3 regions of the Nakamurella sp. GG22 genome follow, and region 3 is predicted to be linked to each of the others. Evidence: riboswitches for the same ligand, from Rfam matches in the RefSeq annotation. Region 3 holds a riboswitch; each other region holds the start of a gene.

The links. A riboswitch is a leader RNA that binds a small molecule or an ion and turns the genes downstream of it on or off. The one in region 3 is predicted to bind cobalamin.
Region 1: linked by a shared signal. The riboswitch ahead of metE (5-methyltetrahydropteroyltriglutamate--homocysteine S-methyltransferase) and the one ahead of ACVBEQ_RS25285 (ribonucleoside-diphosphate reductase subunit alpha) in region 3 are both predicted to bind cobalamin.
Region 2: linked by a shared signal. The riboswitch ahead of ACVBEQ_RS18980 (ABC transporter substrate-binding protein) and the one ahead of ACVBEQ_RS25285 (ribonucleoside-diphosphate reductase subunit alpha) in region 3 are both predicted to bind cobalamin.

The regions. Positions count from the first base shown of each region.
Region 1 is NZ_JBRIIO020000020.1:77,563-83,286, forward strand. It holds gene ACVBEQ_RS19145 (BTAD domain-containing putative transcriptional regulator) at 1-871, shown strand, start outside; partial or broken gene ACVBEQ_RS19150 (MMPL family transporter) at 1,110-3,289, shown strand; cobalamin riboswitch at 3,476-3,673, shown strand; gene metE (5-methyltetrahydropteroyltriglutamate--homocysteine S-methyltransferase) at 3,802-5,724, shown strand, end outside.
Region 2 is NZ_JBRIIO020000020.1:35,410-41,133, forward strand. It holds gene ACVBEQ_RS18975 (FecCD family ABC transporter permease) at 1-738, opposite strand, end outside; gene ACVBEQ_RS18980 (ABC transporter substrate-binding protein) at 741-2,012, opposite strand; cobalamin riboswitch at 2,223-2,459, opposite strand; gene ACVBEQ_RS18985 (M56 family metallopeptidase) at 2,562-3,518, opposite strand; gene ACVBEQ_RS18990 (BlaI/MecI/CopY family transcriptional regulator) at 3,543-3,890, opposite strand; gene cydC (thiol reductant ABC exporter subunit CydC) at 3,990-5,724, opposite strand, start outside.
Region 3 is NZ_JBRIIO020000040.1:35,468-41,191, reverse strand. It holds partial or broken gene ACVBEQ_RS25300 (YifB family Mg chelatase-like AAA ATPase) at 1-1,189, opposite strand, end outside; gene ACVBEQ_RS25295 (VOC family protein) at 1,402-1,827, opposite strand; gene ACVBEQ_RS25290 (RidA family protein) at 1,988-2,389, shown strand; cobalamin riboswitch at 2,450-2,673, shown strand; gene ACVBEQ_RS25285 (ribonucleoside-diphosphate reductase subunit alpha) at 2,799-5,651, shown strand; gene ACVBEQ_RS25280 (ribonucleotide-diphosphate reductase subunit beta) at 5,680-5,724, shown strand, end outside.

The DNA.
Region 1 (5,724 bases), on a different contig from region 3:
TGCGCTGCATGCCCGGAGCTGGGTGACCGCGGCCGACGAGAACCCCGACCACAGGCGGCTGCTCGGCGCGGAACTGCAAGAGATCGGAGAGCATCCGGGGCTGGCCGTGTTCGCCCTTCTCGGCCATCACATGGAACTTCAGTATCGCGCCGTCGTGCTCGACGTCGATGGGATATCACAGGAGATCGAACAGCTCGACGCCATCGTCCGTCGGTATCACTGGCGGCAGGCCGAGTCCGCGGTGCAGATCCACCGTGCTTTCCTTGCCCACCTGACCGGTCGGCTGGAGGAGGCCGAAAGCGGCTACCTCAGAGCCCATGAATTGTTCCGTTCCAGCGGCGCCCTGGACGCCGATGGCATCACCGCACTCGCCCTGCTGACGGTGCGCCTCACCCAGCAGCGGGAAGGCGAGCTGGCAACCGTCGTCGGCGGTGTCGACACGGCCACCGACATGGTCGCCGACCTACGGGCCCTGCCGCTCAGCGCGGTCGGGCGAACAGCCGAAGCGCGAGAGCTCCGACTGCGAATCCGGCCCGTTCGAGACGACTTCTTCCGGTGCCTCGTGCTGACGATGCGGGCGATGATCGCCGTGCGACTGGCCGATCCGGTCGAAGGCGAATCGGTGTACCAGGGGTTGTTGACCTACCGGGGCCAGGTGGGCGGGGCCGGTACCGGGTCGTTCACCGTCGGACCGGTCGACACCGCGCTCGGTGACCTGGCGGCGATGCTGGGACGACCCGCCCAGGCACGGGAGCATTTTGCCGTCGCGCTCGACGTCGCGCGGCGATGTGGGAACCAGGCCTGGATCGATCGGGCGGGCCTGCGGTTGGCCGAGTTGGCCGATGACAGCGGGTTGTCAGCGCGTCGATAGTTTGCGCAACGCTCGTCACCGCAGTATCGCCGAATCCAGATGGCGATATTCGCCGCTTTCCGGTCCCACGAACGTCGATTCTCGCCATCTCGAATCGCGCATCGAGATCCCGCCGTCGGTGTCGCCGGGCTGCAGGTGGACGGCAAGTGCGCGACAAGGGCTTGTCAAGGGGACCGCGGGATTCTCCTCGCGAACGACCGATGCCCATCCGGGCGGTCGGCGCATCCGAGGAGGACCGATGAGTGGATTGCTGTACCGGATCGGGCGCGCAGCCGCCGCCCGACCATGGCGCGTCATCGGGGGCTGGCTGGCGGTCTTGGCCATTGCCCTCACGCTGTCGATGACGCTGGGCGGCGAGCCCCGCGATGACTACCGGGTCGCCGGTTCGCCCGCGCAGGCGGGCAGCGACTTCCTGGACGCCAATTTCCAGGGAGCCTACGGTGCCGACGCCAGGGTGCTGGTGCGCAGCGACACCGGCGCACTGCCAACCTCGGACATCGAGGCGCTGAGCGGTCGACTGTCGACGCTGCCGCACGTCACCGTGGTGGAACCCATGCGGCTGTCGGCCGACGCGGACACGGCGCTGGTAGGCGTGCGCTACGACGTCCCGGTCACCTCGTTCAAGGGCTCGGAGGCCGTTGACGCACTGACTGCCGCGACACAGCCCCTGCAGGACAGCGGTTTTCGGGTCGGGCTGGGCGGGCAGGTACCGGAGAACTTCGCTCCGCCGGGTGGTGTCGCCGAGCTCGTCGGGATCGTCGTGGCGCTGGTCATCCTGGTGATCGCCTTCGGATCCGTCATCGCCGCCGGTCTGCCGCTCGCGGTGGCGCTGGTCGGACTGGGCATCGGAACGTCGCTGATCGCGTTGCTGGCTGCCGTCACCGAGGTCAGCACCACCGCGCCGACAGTCGCGACGATGGTCGGCATCGGGGTCGGCATCGACTACGCGCTGCTACTGGTCACCCGTTACGTTGAGGGCCTGCGACGCGGCCTGCCGGTGACCGAGGCCGCGGCGAGAGCCAATGCCACCGCGGGTGTCTCGGTGCTGTTCGCGGGGATCACCGTCCTGGTGTCGCTGCTCGGCCTGCGGTTGGCCGACCTGCCGTCGTACACGTCAATGGGGGTGGCCACGCTGCTGGTGGTGGTATCCGTCATGGCGACATCGGTGACGCTGGTACCGGCGCTCTGCGGGCTCGTCGGAACCCGGGCGCTGCGGCGGTCCGAGCGTCGTCGGCTGACCGCTTCCGGGGTGTCCGTGCCCGTGCCTGGAGCGATCGACGCGCCCTCGGCCACATCCACCGTGACGGCCCGGTGGGCCGAGCGGATCGGCCGACGACCGTGGCCGTGGGCCCTGGCCGCTTTGAGTCTGCTGATCCTGCTCGCCGCACCGGTTCTCGGTCTGCGCACCTGGCCGCAGGACGCCGGCAGCCGACCCGAGTCGAACACCACCCGGGTGGCGTACGACCTCGTGGCGCAGGAGTTCGGTCCCGGGGCGAACGGCCCGTTCGTGCTGGCCGTGGATCTGAGCCGGGTGCCGGCCACCGAGTTGACGGGACTGGTGGGCCAGATCCGCGGTGATGCCGGGGTCGCCGGCGTCACGCCGCCGGTGATCAATCAGGCGGGCACCGGCGCCGTTCTTGTCGTGCAACCCACCACCGGGCCTCAGGACCAGGCGACCACCGTTCTCCTGCAGCGACTGCGGAGCGAGTTGCCGGACGGCGTGATGATCACCGGGCTCACTCCCACGCTGGCCGACATCGCGGAACGACTGGCGGATCGGCTGTGGGTGGTGATCGCCTTCGTCGTCGGCGTCTCCGTGCTGCTGATGGCCGCGGTGTTCCGCTCGGTCGTCGTCCCGCTCAAAGCCGCTGTGCTGAACCTGCTGTCGGTCGCCGCGGCCTACGGCGTGATGGTCGTGGTCTTCCAATGGGGCTGGGGCGCCGAACTTCTCGGGTTGCCGCATGCCGGACCGGTGTCGAGCTGGGTTCCGATCCTGATGTTCGCCATCCTGTTCGGGCTTTCCATGGACTACCAGGTGTTCCTGCTGTCCAGGATCCGCGAGGACTACCTGGCCACCGGGGATCCTCGGCGCAGCGTCGTGCGGGGCTGGCCTCCACCGGCCGGGTCATCACCAGCGCGGCCGCCATCATGGTCGCGGTGTTCATCGGCTTCGCCCTGGACGCCGACCCGACGGTCAAGATGATGGGCGTCGGAATGGCGGTCGCCGTGCTAATCGATGCCACCGTCGTCCGGATGGTGCTGGTGCCCGCCACCATGACCCTGCTGGGCCGCGCCAACTGGTGGCTGCCGTCCTGGCTGGACCGGATCCTGCCGCGGCTCGACGTGGACGGGCACGAACCGCCGACGCCCGAGCCGGCGCACGAGCGGGTTCCGGCGGCCGCCGGCGCGGCGCGCTGACCCGTCCCGCCCCTCCCCCGCGCGGCCCCCCCGCAGATCCTCCCCCGCGCGGACCCTCCCCCCGATGATCATGCGGCCCAGCACCCGACTCGCCGACGACACGCGCGAGAAGCTGTGCTGGGCCGCATGATCAACTTCTGCGGAGGCAGCCGCGCTAGGGTGGCCGTGCAGCTGGTTCGGCCGGTGCACCGGGAACGGTGAGCCGGTCGAGGCAAGAGGGAACCCGGTGGAAATCCGGGACTGCCCCGCAGCGGTGAGTGGGAACGACAGCCGTCATCAGCACTGGACGCATCACAGGTCCGGGAAGCGACGGCCGGTAGGTGGTCGGCATTAGTGCCGGCCGTGCCCGCGAGTCCGAAGACCTGCCGGCCGCCCGTCCCGTGACCACGGGGCGGTGGCATCCGACCTCGTGGGTGGGTCCTCGCCGGTGCTCGTCCCGCGGTGTGCTGCCCGGAACCTGCCCGTCGCGCTCCCCTCTCGTCGTCACCCGAGAACTCGCGAAGGAGAGTTCCATGACCGAATCCGCTTCCCCCGACCGCCGTCACCGGCCGGTCGCCACGGTGTACGGCTACCCACGGCAGGGCGCCGACCGGGACCTGAAGAAGGCGATCGAGTCGTACTGGGCCGGTCGGAGCACCGCCGACGAACTGCTCGGCGCTGCGGCTGACCTTCGCCGCCGGCGGCGGGCCGAACTGCGCGACGGCGGTCTGGACGAACTGCCGGGCAACGACTTCTCGTTCTACGACCACGTGCTGGACACCGCATGGATGCTCGGGGCCATCCCGGCCAGGCACCGCTCGGCGGTGCCCGCGGTGGACTCCGTCCAGGGACGGCTGGATCGCTATTTCGCCATGGCGCGCGGCACCGCGGATGCGGCTCCGCTGGAGATGACGAAGTGGTTCGACACCAACTACCACTACCTGGTTCCGGAGCTCGGTCCGGAGACGGAGTTCGTGCTCGATCCGGCCAAGCCGTTGGTCGACTTGGCGGAGGCAGCGGAGGATGATGCCACCACCCGGCCGGTGATCGTCGGGCCGGTGACGTTCCTGCTGCTGTCCAAGCCGGAACCCGGCGCGCCGCAGGACTTCTCGCCGCTCGGCGCGCTGGACCGGGTCCTGCCGCTGTACGTGGAACTGCTGCGGCTGCTCCGCGCGGCAGGGGCGGACTGGGTCCAGTTGGACGAGCCCGCGCTCGTCCTCGACCAACCTCGAGCGGTGCTGGACGCGGTCGAACATGCCTACCGGGAGCTGACCCGATCCGCGGACCGGCCGAAGATCCTGGTGGCGTCCTACTTCGACCGGCTCGGCGACGCACTACCGGTGCTCGCCCGCTCTGATGTCGAAGGTCTCGCGATGGACTTCACCGGACGAGCCGCCGCCAATCTCCCGGCGCTGGCGGCAATCGGCGGATTGCCTGGCAAACGACTGGTGGCTGGGGTCGTCGACGGGCGGAACATCTGGCGCACCGACCTCGCCGGTGCACTCGGAACGCTCGGCACCCTGCTCGGCCTGGCCGGCACGGTGGACGTCGCGGCGTCGTGCTCGCTGCTGCACGTGCCGGTCGACCTGGCCGCCGAACGCGGCCTCGACCCGCAGGTGGCCCGCTGGTTCGCCTTCGCGCGGCAGAAGCTCGTGGAGCTCAGTGTGCTGGCCCGTGGGCTGGCCGACGGCCGGGACGCGATCGCGGGTGAGCTGCGGGTGAACATGGCCGGTCTCGAATCGCGCTCCCACTCGGCCATCGTCCGCAACGAATCGGTGCGGTCCCGCGTCGCGGCGGTCACCGACACGGACCTCGCACGGCAGAGTCCCTACCCCGCACGCCATCTCGCTCAGGCCGGCCGGCTCGCGCTACCCGAGCTCCCGACGACGACGATCGGTTCCTTCCCGCAGACCAGCCAGCTGCGCCAGGCAAGGGCCGCGCTGCGGGCCGGTCGACTCGACCAGGATGGCTACCGGTCGGCGATGCGCGATGAGATCAGGTCCGTGATCAGAACCCAGGAGTCCCTGGGCCTGGACGTGCTGGTGCACGGCGAGCCGGAACGCAACGACATGGTCCAGTACTTCGCCGAGCAGCTGACCGGATTCCTCGCGACCGACCACGGCTGGGTGCAGTCCTATGGCACCCGCTATGTCCGGCCGCCGATCATCGTCGGTGACGTCGAGCGTCCGCAGCCGATGACGGTCGAGTGGGCGAAATACGCGCAGAGCCTGACCGACCGACCGCTCAAGGGGATGCTCACCGGACCGGTGACGATGCTCGCCTGGTCGTTCGTCCGCGACGACCAGCCGCTGGCCGACACCGCCACCCAGGTGGCACTGGCCCTGCGCGACGAGGTCATCGACCTGGAGAGCGCCGGAATCGCGGTGATCCAGGTCGACGAACCCGCGCTGCGCGAGACATTGCCGTTGCGCAGCGCCGACCGGCCCGCGTACCTC
Region 2 (5,724 bases), on a different contig from region 3:
GGTTCGCAGCCGGCGGACGGCCACGCCCATCGACGCCGCGTAGGTCTCGCCCAGCAGCAGGGCGTTGAGCGACCCCGACACCAGGCCGGCCAGCAGTATGCCCACCAGCACGGGTATGCCGAGGAACCACAGGTCCGCCCTGGTGGTGCCACTGACCGAACCGAGCCCCCACAGGACGAACTTCTGGATCCGCGCGGGGTCGGAATAGGCCAGCAGCAAGGAGATCAGCGCCCCTGCGGCCGCCCCTATCATCACCCCGATGATCAGCAGGGCGACGACCGAGCGCACCCACCGGGCCAGCGCGAGCACCAGCAACAGGATCGCCAGGGCACCCAGGGCCGCGGCGACGACGGTGCGGAACCGGCCGCTGACCCCGATGGTGGTGGCGAACACGCCGGCGGCGGTGCCGGTGCCGAGCACCGAGAGCGCCACGCCAAGCCCCGCCCCGGAGGAGACCCCGAGGATGTAGGGGTCGGCGAGCGGGTTGGCGAACAGCGTCTGCATCAGCAGGCCGGCGACCGCCAGACCCGCCCCGGCGATGATCGCGGTGATCACCCTGGGCATCCGGACCTCGGCGAGCAGCACCGTGGTGGTGGGGTCCCCGGCGTCGCCGGTGAGCAGGTACTGCACCGTCGCCGACGGCGGGATGGGCACCGACCCGACGCCGAATGCGAGCACGGCCGTCACCAGGGTCAGCAGCGCGAGCGCTGCCAACACCAGTACCGGCCGTGTCCGCATCGTCAGCTGAGCTTCAGGTAGAACGCGTACTCGTGTCCGGGCGCCTGGTCCGGGTGCAGGATCGCGACCAGGTCGCCGAGGATCAGGTCCGGCCGGACGACCCCCAGCTCGTAGAAGTTGTTGCCGCCGGACGGGGTGACGTCCTTCGCCGCGTTCCAGACGTTGCCGGTCTTGAACGCCTCGAACTCGGCGAACCGCGGTTCCTCGGCCAGCGCCTCGGCCTTGGTGGTCCAGGTGGTGCTGGCCAGCCACGCCGGCGCCGTTCCCGCCTTGGCGAAGACGGTCTCGACGTCGGTGCTGATCGAACCCGTCGTGGTGTCGGCCGCCCATGCGGTCGTGCCACCCGCGTCGGCGATCAGCCTGGCGTTGAACGACTTTCCGCCCGGGACGAACCAGGTGCCCTGGTAGGGCTGGCCGGGGACCACGGCGACGTCGGTGGCGTCCTTCATCTTTTCGGCGAGCGCCTCATAGTCGGTGCTGACGCCGTCGAAGAAGGACGCCGCTGCGGCCTCTGTCCCGGTCAGGGCGGCGAAGTACTTCACCCACTCCGCCCGGCCGAGGGGGTCGTTCTCCAGCCACTCGGCGTTCGCCAGGACCGGGATCCCGGCGGCCTTGATCACCGCATACGCCGGGTCGTCGGTGCCCGCCGTGATGACGGCCTGGGGCTTGCCCTTGACGACCGCCTCGGCGTCGACGGTGCCGGCCGCCGAGTACTCGACGACACCCGGCTCGGCAACCCGGTCGAGGACCTCCTTCTCGGAGATGAAGGCCTTCGACCCCACGCCGGTCAACGCGTCGAGCTGGTCGAGCGCGACCAGGCTGCCCAGGTGCGAGGTGGAACCCGAGTACAGCGACGTGACGGGGGTGGTGACGACGGTGGCCTCGGCCAGTTCCCCGGTCAGCTCCGGCTTCGGCGCTCCGCAACGGACCAGGACGTAGGACTCCGCCGACCCGCCCTGGGTCGGTTCCTTGACCGTCAACACCTGGTACGAGTCCTCGTACTCGATGGTGAAGTTGGTGGCGTACTCGACCTGCGACTTGGCCGGGAAGTAGTCGACGCCCTCGGTGTAGTCGGTGATGCAGCCTTTGTCGTCGAAGGTCGCGGCGGCGGAGCCGGTGGCACTGGCGCTGGCGGAAACACTTGCGGCACTGCCGCTCTCGGCGGTTGCCGCCGCCGAGGTCGGCGTGCTGGAGGACGATTCGGACGAACTGCAGGCGGCGAGCAGCGTCACCGCGGCGACGACGCCGATCAGGGAGGTCGCCCGGCGGCGCACCGTGCGCGCATTGGAACGCGGCCGGGTCGGGTCGTGGCGGGGGTGATCGTGGCGAGGGTGGTCGGGGTCAACCCTGGAGGCAGGGTGGAGGGGAGGCACAGAAGGCTCCTGGACAGGCCGAGCGGTGGCGGGTTCGGAGCCAGCGGCACGGACCACGGGGTGGCCCGATCGCGCGCGACCGTCCCTCGCGGTCCCGAACGACGTGGACCGGCGGTCCACGTACCGATGGCAGGTCTTCGGACTCCCGGGCGCTGCCGGCGCGATCGAGGAACGACCGTGCCGGACTTCCTACTGGCCATCGCTTCCCGGACGCTGTCGTCCAGTGCTGTACCCCACGGGGGTGGGGTGATGGCGGTCGTTCCCGATCACCGCTGCGGGGCAGTCCCGGATTCACACCGGGTTCCCTGTTGTCCCACCGGCCCCGTCACCACCGCCGCCGATGCGGTGAGGGTGAAGGATTCTGCGGACCATCAGCCGCGAGAAGGCTACTCCAGGAACGGCGATCCGTTGTTGCGGCGTACAGGGATCACACGGAGCCGGATGTCGGGTTCAGCTCCAGTGCAGCAGCAGCACGCTGGCCGGGATGGCCAGCAGCGCCAGGGACGCGAGGTAGACCAGGGCGATCTGCCAGCGCGCCAGCGGACGGGGGTCCAGCAACCGGCGGACCCGGTCGGCGACGGCGGTGCCGGCAATGGCCGGCGAGTCGGCCAGTCGGTCGGGCGGCACGAACGGCGGCGGCCCCGACAGTGCGACCTTCGCCAGCGCCGAAGCCAGTGCCGCACAGGAGGTTCGGCTCGCCGCCACGTCGTCGGCCAGCATCTCGGTGAGTTCGGACACCGCCCCACCGGCCGGCCTGACGCCGGGTACCCGGCCGAGGGCGATGGCCCACGCCTGGAACGGGAGCACCAGCAGGTCGTGCCGGGCGCGCAGATGCGCCCGTTCGTGCTGGATGACGGCGGCCAACTCCGCGTCGGTCAGCAGGTCGACCAGACCGGCGGACAGCACGACCCTGGAATGCCATCCGGGCAGCGTGTAGGCGACGGCGGCGCGGTGATCCAGAATCCTGACATCGGCGGGCCGGACGAGCCGGCGGGCACCGTTCCGTCGCTCCGCCGGGGCGGTGAGCAGGTCGAGCACCTGCCGGTGGGCGCGCCGCCGGCGGGCGATCAGCACCGCGGTACGGAGCAGCACCGTCAGCAGCACGGCCGTGAGAACGGCGGCGAGCAGGCCGCAGACCAGCCGCCACGCCGGCACGTCCAGCGAGCCCGTCAGCAGTGCGGCGAACCAGTTCCAGGCCCCGCCGAGCAGCCAGTCGCCGAGCGGTTCGACGGCGAGCACCACCAGTCCCGCGACGACGGAGAATCCGGCGGCCAGACAGACCGCCTGCCAGAGCACCAGGGCAGGCCGCGGTGATCGGCGCGGCCATCGGGCCCTGGCCAGCCGCTCGCTGACCGGGGCGGTGAGCACGAGTCCCACCGCGATGAGGAGCACTGCGAACAACGACACGGAGATCTCGCCGGAGATCACGTGCTACCGGCCGTCCAACGCCCGCCGCAACGCTTCGACGTCCTCGGCCGACACGCCCCCGACGAACCGGGTGAGCGTGGCGTCGCGGTCCGCAGAGGTGTCGAGGACCTGCTGCATGAGCGCCGCGGTGTGCTCGTCACGGTCGGCCACCGCCTCGTAGGAATGCGCCCGGCCGTCCCGGCTGCGCCGCACCAGGCCCTTGGTCTCCAGCCGGGACAGCACCGTCAGCACGGTGGTGACCGCAAGCTCCCGACCGGGCAGCAGATCCACCACCGCTCGCGCCGTCATCGGCTCCCCGGCGTCCCAGAGCACTTCGATGACGGCGCGCTCCAATTCGCCGCGGCCCGCCATCGACACTCCCGTCACCGGATAACCAACTCAATCCGGACGATTCTACATCGAGTAGAACCGTATGCCACCTGCTGCGTCGGTCGGCCTGCGGTGCGAACGTCATCCCGACCGCCGCGCGGTCGCCGGCACCCGCCGGCCGCCCTCCAGCACGACGACCTCGTCCGCCGCGCCGACATCCGACGGCCGGTGACTGACCAGGACGACGCTGCGATCCCCGGCTTCGGTGAGCAGCAGTCGGGTGACGGCGTCTGCCGTGGCCGGGTCCAGGTGGGCGGCCGGCTCGTCGGCCAGCAGGACGGGCCGTCCGGCCAGGAATGCCCTGGCCAGCGCCACCCGCTGCCGCTCGCCACCCGAGACGGCCTGCCCGTGCTCCCCCACCCGGGTGTCGAGGCCCTCGGGCAGGCGATCGAGCCACGGCCCGGCGCCCGCTGTGCGCAGGGCGGCAGCCACCTCGTCGTCGGACGCGTCGGGCCGGGCCAGCCGAACGTTCTCGGCGAGGGTGGAGTCGAACAGGTGCGCTCGTTGATCGCACCAGCCGAAGTGTGTCCGCGCCTCGTCGGGGTCGAGTGCGGCCAGGTCGACGCCGTCGACGGTGATGGTGCCCGCGGTCGGCGTCAGGAATCCCAGCAGCACCGCCAGCAACGTCGACTTACCGGAACCGGACTCCCCCAGCACGACGATCCGCTTGCCGGGCTCCAGGTCGAGGTCGATTCCCGTCACCGCGTCGTGGTCGACGCCCGGCCAGCGCGCCGACACACCGCGCAGCCGGATCAGCGGCCCCGCGCCGGAGACCGGCAGCGGCACAGGATGTTCGGGCGCGGCGGCCGTCACGGCCGGGGTGTCGAGCACACCGAACAACCGAGCGACCGCAGCCGAGGACCGGCGCAGCGTGGACGCGGCCGTGCCCACCGCCTGCACGGTGTCGGTGAGCGCGAGCGGCGTGAGCACGATCACGGCGAGCAACACCGGGTCGAGGTTGGCCGAGACCACGGCGGGCACGCCGAACCGGGCCGACAGCCACACCGCCGCTCCCATCGCCGCCACCGCGAGGCCGGCGGCGATCCCCGCGGCACGCGCGGTACCCGCCGCGACCCGGCGATTGGCCGACTCGAGCACGGCCAGTTCGGCCAGCCTGCCGTCCATCGCGTCCAACACGGTCAGCTCGGCCAGTTCGTCGAGCATCTCGGTGACCAGCTGGGTGCGCCGCGCCCGCAGGGCGACGACGGCATGCTCGATGCGGGCGTTGCGCCGGGCTGTGATGAGCGGCGCCGCGATGCAGGCGACCACCAGCGCCACGGCGAGCGCCAGCCCGGCGAGCGGCAGAATCAGGAACGCCAGCACGACGGTGCCGCCGCACACCAGCACGGCCGCTCCCAGCGGCAACAGGCCACGCAGGAACGCATCGCCGGCATCGTCCACGTCGTCGACGGTGCGAGCGAGCAGGTCACCCTTGCGCCAGAGTGGGAGCCCGGCCGGCGCCAGTTCGGCGAGGTGCGCCACCAGCCGCTGACGGATCCTGCCCAGCACCCGGAACGCGGCGTCGTGCGACACCAGCCGCTCCAGGTACCGCAGCACCCCCCGACCGATGCCGAAGGTCCGGACGGCGACGACCGCAACCATCAGGTACAGCACGGGTGGCTGTTGGGCGGCTCGGGCGATCAACCATGCCGAGGTCGCCATCAGCGCCACGGCACAGCCTGAGGCAAGACCCCCGAGCACGGCCGCGCCGACGAGCCGGCCGCGGTGTCCGCGGGCCTGTCCCCACAGCCGCAGCAGTGGTGAGCCGGTGCGGCGGACCGGCACGTACACCGCAACGGCGGCAGCCGGAGCGCGG
Region 3 (5,724 bases):
TCAGCGACACAGGATCCAGCGCCGCCAGATCAACCCGGATGTCGACGCGATCCAGCAACGGCCCCGACAACCGGCCTAGATACCGCCGCCGCACCCCCGACGGACAACAACAATCCACATCCCGCGCCGCCGCACACGGACACGGATTCGCCGCAATGATCAACTGGAACCGGGCCGGATACCGCACGGCACCCGACGCCCGCGCCAGCAGAACCACTCCCGACTCCATCGGCTGCCGCAACGCATCCAGCACCGTCGGGCGAAATTCTGGAGCCTCGTCGAGAAACAAAATTCCGCAGTGGGCCAGACTGATGCTCCCGGGCCGGATGTGGGCCGATCCGCCACCGACAACGGCTGCCAATGACGCGGAGTGATGCGGGTCGACGAACGGCGGCCGGGTGATCAACGGGGTGTCGTCGTCAAGGTTGCCGGCGACGGAATGCACTGCCGTCACCTCGAGTGCCTGCTCACCGGTCAGCATCGGCAGCACACCGGGAAGTCTGTTGGCCAGCATCGTCTTTCCCGAGCCCGGTGGTCCGATCATCGCGAGGTGATGGCCACCGGCTGCGGCGAACTCCAACGCTAGCCTGGCCTCCGGCTGACCCAGCACATCCGCCAGGTCCGGAATCGCCGTGCCATCAACTGGCGGCACCGCAACCCCCGGCTCCAGGAAATGCACCTCACCCTGCAGGCTCGCCACCAGATCCCGCAGGCTTGCCACGCCCCAGACCGTCATCCCCGTCGCCAGGGACGCCTCCGCCAAATTCCCCAGCGGCACGATCGCCCGCTCCCGGCCCGCCGCCCGCGCCGCCAGCAACGCCGGCAGCACACCGCGCACCGGCCGGACCTGACCGTCCAACCCGAGCTCACCGATCAACACCGTTTCCCCCGCCGCCGTGGGCACCACCCCGGCAGCCGCCAGCACCGCCACGGCAAGGGCGATGTCGTACCCCGCGCCGCGCTTGGGCAACGCCGCCGGCGACAACGCCAGAGTGATCCGCCGGTCCGGCCACTTGTGCCCGGAATTCACCACCGCCGCCCGGATCCGATCCCGAGCCTGGGTCACCGCCGCATCACCCATCCCGATCACCGTCGTCCCCGGCAGACCCGCCGCCAGGTCCGCCTCCACCGCAATCAGGTACCCGGTGATCCCATTCAGAGCGACCGCCCAGGTCCGCGCCAACGTCATGCCCCCACCCTGCGACCCGATCGACACCACCAACATTGGAAGCCAAGGAATGTGGACAACCCACCGCATGGGGACAACCGGAGCAGCGGCCGCGAAGCGACATGTGGAGGGAGGCGGCTAAAGTCAAACCCCCGCGCGGCAAGACCCTTCGCACAGACGGATCCGGTCACCGTAGAGAAATCCCTACCGCAACGCGACCACCGCAGGCAGGCTTACTGCGACGGCGGCGTCGGGAATCGTTGCAGTGGGGTGCGATCGCCCACCGACCAACGATGACCGAATGGATCGGTAAAGCCACCCTGACGATGGAGTCCCCACGGCATGACGTGCGCGCTGACCGCTTTCACGTCGGTCGCGCCGGCGGCTGCAGCCCGTTGGATCAGTTCATTCGGTTCATCGACGAACACCTCGATCCGGGTCGTCGTCAATCCGACGGCTGTCGGGCCCTGCTCTTGATCTTTGCCGTGCACGGCTTCGTGGACGAAGAACGGGGCTCCACCGAGGTCGAGCCCAGCAACGCCGCCGAGGTCCCACAACGGGACGGCACCAAGCGCCGACGTGTACCAACTCACCGCTGCGTCAGCGTCGGACACGATCAACATCACCGAGATGCTGGGGCGCGAGGAGGCGCTGCTCATGGTCATCGAGGATGGCACCGGTTGCCGGTGCCCGCGAGTTGGTCCCCGGCCCGGGCCGGATAGCGGCTCAGCGACAGCGAGAACGGCTGGCGCGAAGCGATGTGGAACCGCTCTGATTAGCGGACGCCGGCTGTCCTGAACTGATGGCACCGTGACTGGCATGAACATCACCCTGTTGCAGCCGGCCGGGCTCGTCCGAAGCCCGGCGTTCAGTCATGTCGCCGTCGTACCAGCGGGCGCCGCCTCCATCTACGTCGGCGGCCAGAACGGTGTGGACACCACCGGCTCGGTCGTCTCGAGCGATGTCGCCGATCAGTCGGTCCGGGCGATCGACAACGTGACCGTCGCGCTGGAAGCGGTTGGCGCCACGCTCGCCGACGTCGTGCAGTGGACGGTGCTGATTGATGCGGACGCCGACCTCGGCGCCGCATACGGCGCGATCGCACCGCGATTGGCCGGGGCCGGCGCGCCGCCGTTGGTGACCGCCGCGCGAGTCGTGGGCCTCGGCGTTCCGGGCGCGCTGATCGAGGTGAGCGCTATCGCAGCCCTGGTTCCGGACTGAGGCACAGAACACGCCGCGACACGACATGTTGGGGTCCCCAGCCAGCACCGCCCCGACATGTACGGTTCTGGCGTCGAAGGTTCCGCCCGGGATTCTGAATCCCGGGCGGAGGCAAGAGGGAACCCGGTGCGAACCCGGGACTGCCCCGCAGCGGTGAGTGGGAACGAAAGCCGTCATCAAGCACTGGACGCCCAGGTGTCCGGGAAGCGACGGTCGGTAGGTGATCGGCATCCGTGCCGGTCGTGCCCGCGAGTCCGAAGACCTGCCTTCGATGCGCGTGCCGTCGGCACGCGGCGTCGGTGTGCCCCGTGGGAGGGTCGCTGCGGAATCGGGCTCGCCGCCGTCGGCGTCGGGCCGGTCCGTTCCTCCCCGGTCGCGCCGGCTTCAGTCGGCTCGCGAGGAGAGAGCAATGACCCAGACACTGCCCGGAACAGCTCTGTCGGAACCCGTTACCGCCCATGGAATGCGGGTGGCCCGCCGCAACGGCAGCGTCGCCGATTTCGATGCCGGCCGCATCGCCGTGGCCATCACCAAGGCGTTTCTGGCCGTTCAGGGGGAATCCGCCGGCCGGTCGTCCCGGCTGCGCGCGGAAGTCACCGAGATGACGGACGCGGTCACCACCACCCTGCTCCGCCGGTACGGCGATTCCGGTCGGCCGGTGGACCTCGAAGAGGTACAGGATCAGGTCGAACTGGCGCTGATGCGCGGCGGCCACGCGCCGGTGGCCCGTGCCTACATCCTCTACCGGGAGGAGCACCGGAAGGCCCGCGCGGACCGCCAGGACGGCACGACAAGTGCTGTCGCCCAAACGATCACGGTTGTCGCGTCGGACGACACCCGGGCGCCGCTGGACGAGGCGAGGCTCCGGCGCATCATCGCGGAGGCGTGCGCGGATCTGCCGGAGGTGGACGAGGCCGCCGTCCTGGCAGGCACCAGAACGGCCCTTTACGACGGCATCTCGACCAAGGAACTCGGCCTCGCCCCGATCATGGCCGCGCGGGCACTGGTGGAAACCGAACCCGGCTACTCCCAGGTCGCTGCCCGCCTGCTGGCCGACACTCTCCGGCAGGAGGCGCTGGCCCACCTGACCGGGCAACCGGAAACCCCGACCGCCGCTGAGATGACCGACCTCTACCCGGGCTACTTCGCCCGGTACATCAGCCACGGAATCAAACTCGGACAACTGGATCCGGTCCTCGCCGAATTCGATCTGCACCGGATCGGAGCCGCACTCGACGCACAGCGGGACAACCAGTTCACCTTCCTGGGACTGCAGACGTTGTACGACCGGTACTTCCTGCACGATCACGGCACCCGGTACGAATTGCCGCAGGCCTTCTTCATGCGCGTGGCCATGGGTCTCGCGGTACGGGAGATCGACCGGGAGGGCCGGGCGATCGAGTTCTACCGGCTGCTCTCAAGCTTCGACTTCATGTGCTCCACACCCACCCTGTTCAACGCCGGCACCGCCCGTCCGCAGCTGTCCTCCTGCTTCCTCACCACCGTCGACGACGACCTGGACAGCATCTTCTCGTCCATCAAGGACAACGCCCTGCTGGCCAAGTACTCCGGCGGCCTGGGCAACGACTGGACACCGGTACGCGGGATCGGTGCACACATCAAGGGCACCAACGGGCTTTCGTCCGGGGTGGTGCCGTTCCTCAAGATCGCGAACGACACCGCGGTCGCGGTGAACCAGGGCGGCAAGCGGAAGGGCGCGGTCTGCGCCTACCTGGAGACCTGGCACGCCGACATCGAGGAATTCCTCGATCTGCGGAAGAACACCGGCGACGACCGGCGGCGCACCCACGACATGAACACCGCGCACTGGGTGCCCGACGAGTTCATGCGCCGGGTCCGCGCGGGTGGAACCTGGACGTTATTCTCCCCCGACGAGGTCCCGGACCTGCACGACCTGTACGGCAACGCCTTCGCCGAGCGGTACGCGCAGTACGAGGCCGCTGCAGATCGCGGCGAGATCCGGGTGCATCGCCGGGTCGACGCCGTCCAGCTGTGGCGGCGCATGCTGACCACGCTGTTCGAGACCGGGCACCCGTGGATCACGTTCAAGGACGCCTGCAATCTGCGCTCGCCGCAGCAGCACGTCGGCGTCGTGCATTCGTCGAACCTGTGCACCGAGATCACCCTGAACACCAGGGCCGGCGCCGACGCGGAGACCGCGGTGTGCAACCTGGGATCGGTGAACCTGGCCGCGCACGTCACCCGCGACGGACTCGACACCGGGCGTCTACGGCGCACGGTCACCACCGCGGTGCGGATGCTGGACAACGTCATCGACATCAACATGTACACCATCTCGTCGGCTCGGCGGTCCAATCTGCGGCACCGCCCCGTCGGGCTCGGGCTGATGGGTTTCGCCGACGCGCTGTACACCCTCGGCGTGCCGTATGCCTCCGATGCGGCGGTCGATTTCGCCGACACCTCGATGGAAGAGCTTTCGTACTGGGCGATCTCGGCCTCCGCCGACCTCGCTGCCGAACGTGGGAGGTACCCGTCGTTCGACGGCTCACTGTGGTCGCGTGGCGTCCTGCCGATCGACTCCATTCAGATCCTCTCCGAGCACCGGCAGCGGGTCGACGGCAGCACCGACCTGGTGCAGGACACCACCAGTCGGCTCGACTGGGACACCTTGCGAACCCGGGTCCGCGATGTCGGGATGCGCAACTCGAATGTGCTGGCGATCGCCCCGACCGCGACGATCTCGAACATCATCGGGGTCGCCCAGTCCATCGAACCCACCTACCGCAACCTCTTCGTCAAGTCGAACATGAGCGGCGACTTCACCGTCGTCAACGAGCATCTGGTCCGGGTGCTCAAGGAGCGCGACCTGTGGGACGAGGTGATGGTCGCCGACCTCAAGTACTTCGATGGCTCGCTGACCCCGATCGGCCGCATTCCCGCCGACGTCAAGGAGCTGTTCGCGACCGCATTCGAGATCGAGGGATCCTGGCTGGTCAAGGCGGCGTCCCGGCGGCAGAAGTGGATCGATCAGGCGCAGTCGCTGAACCTGTACGTCACCGCGCCGAACGGCCGGAAGCTGGACCTGCTGTACCAGTCGGCGTGGGAGAGCGGGTGCAAGACCACCTATTACCTGCGGTCCGCGGCGGCCAGCCATGTCGAGAAATCCACCCTCCAAGGCACCGACGGCAAGCTCAACGCCGTCGCGCCCACCTTCGAGGTCGCCGCCGACGAGGCGCAGGCGTGCGACATCGACAACCCCGACTGCGAAGCCTGCCAGTGAGTCCGTCACGACCGCGAAAGGCACCATCATGAGCACACTCACCAATCCCATCGACACCCCAATCGACACCGCC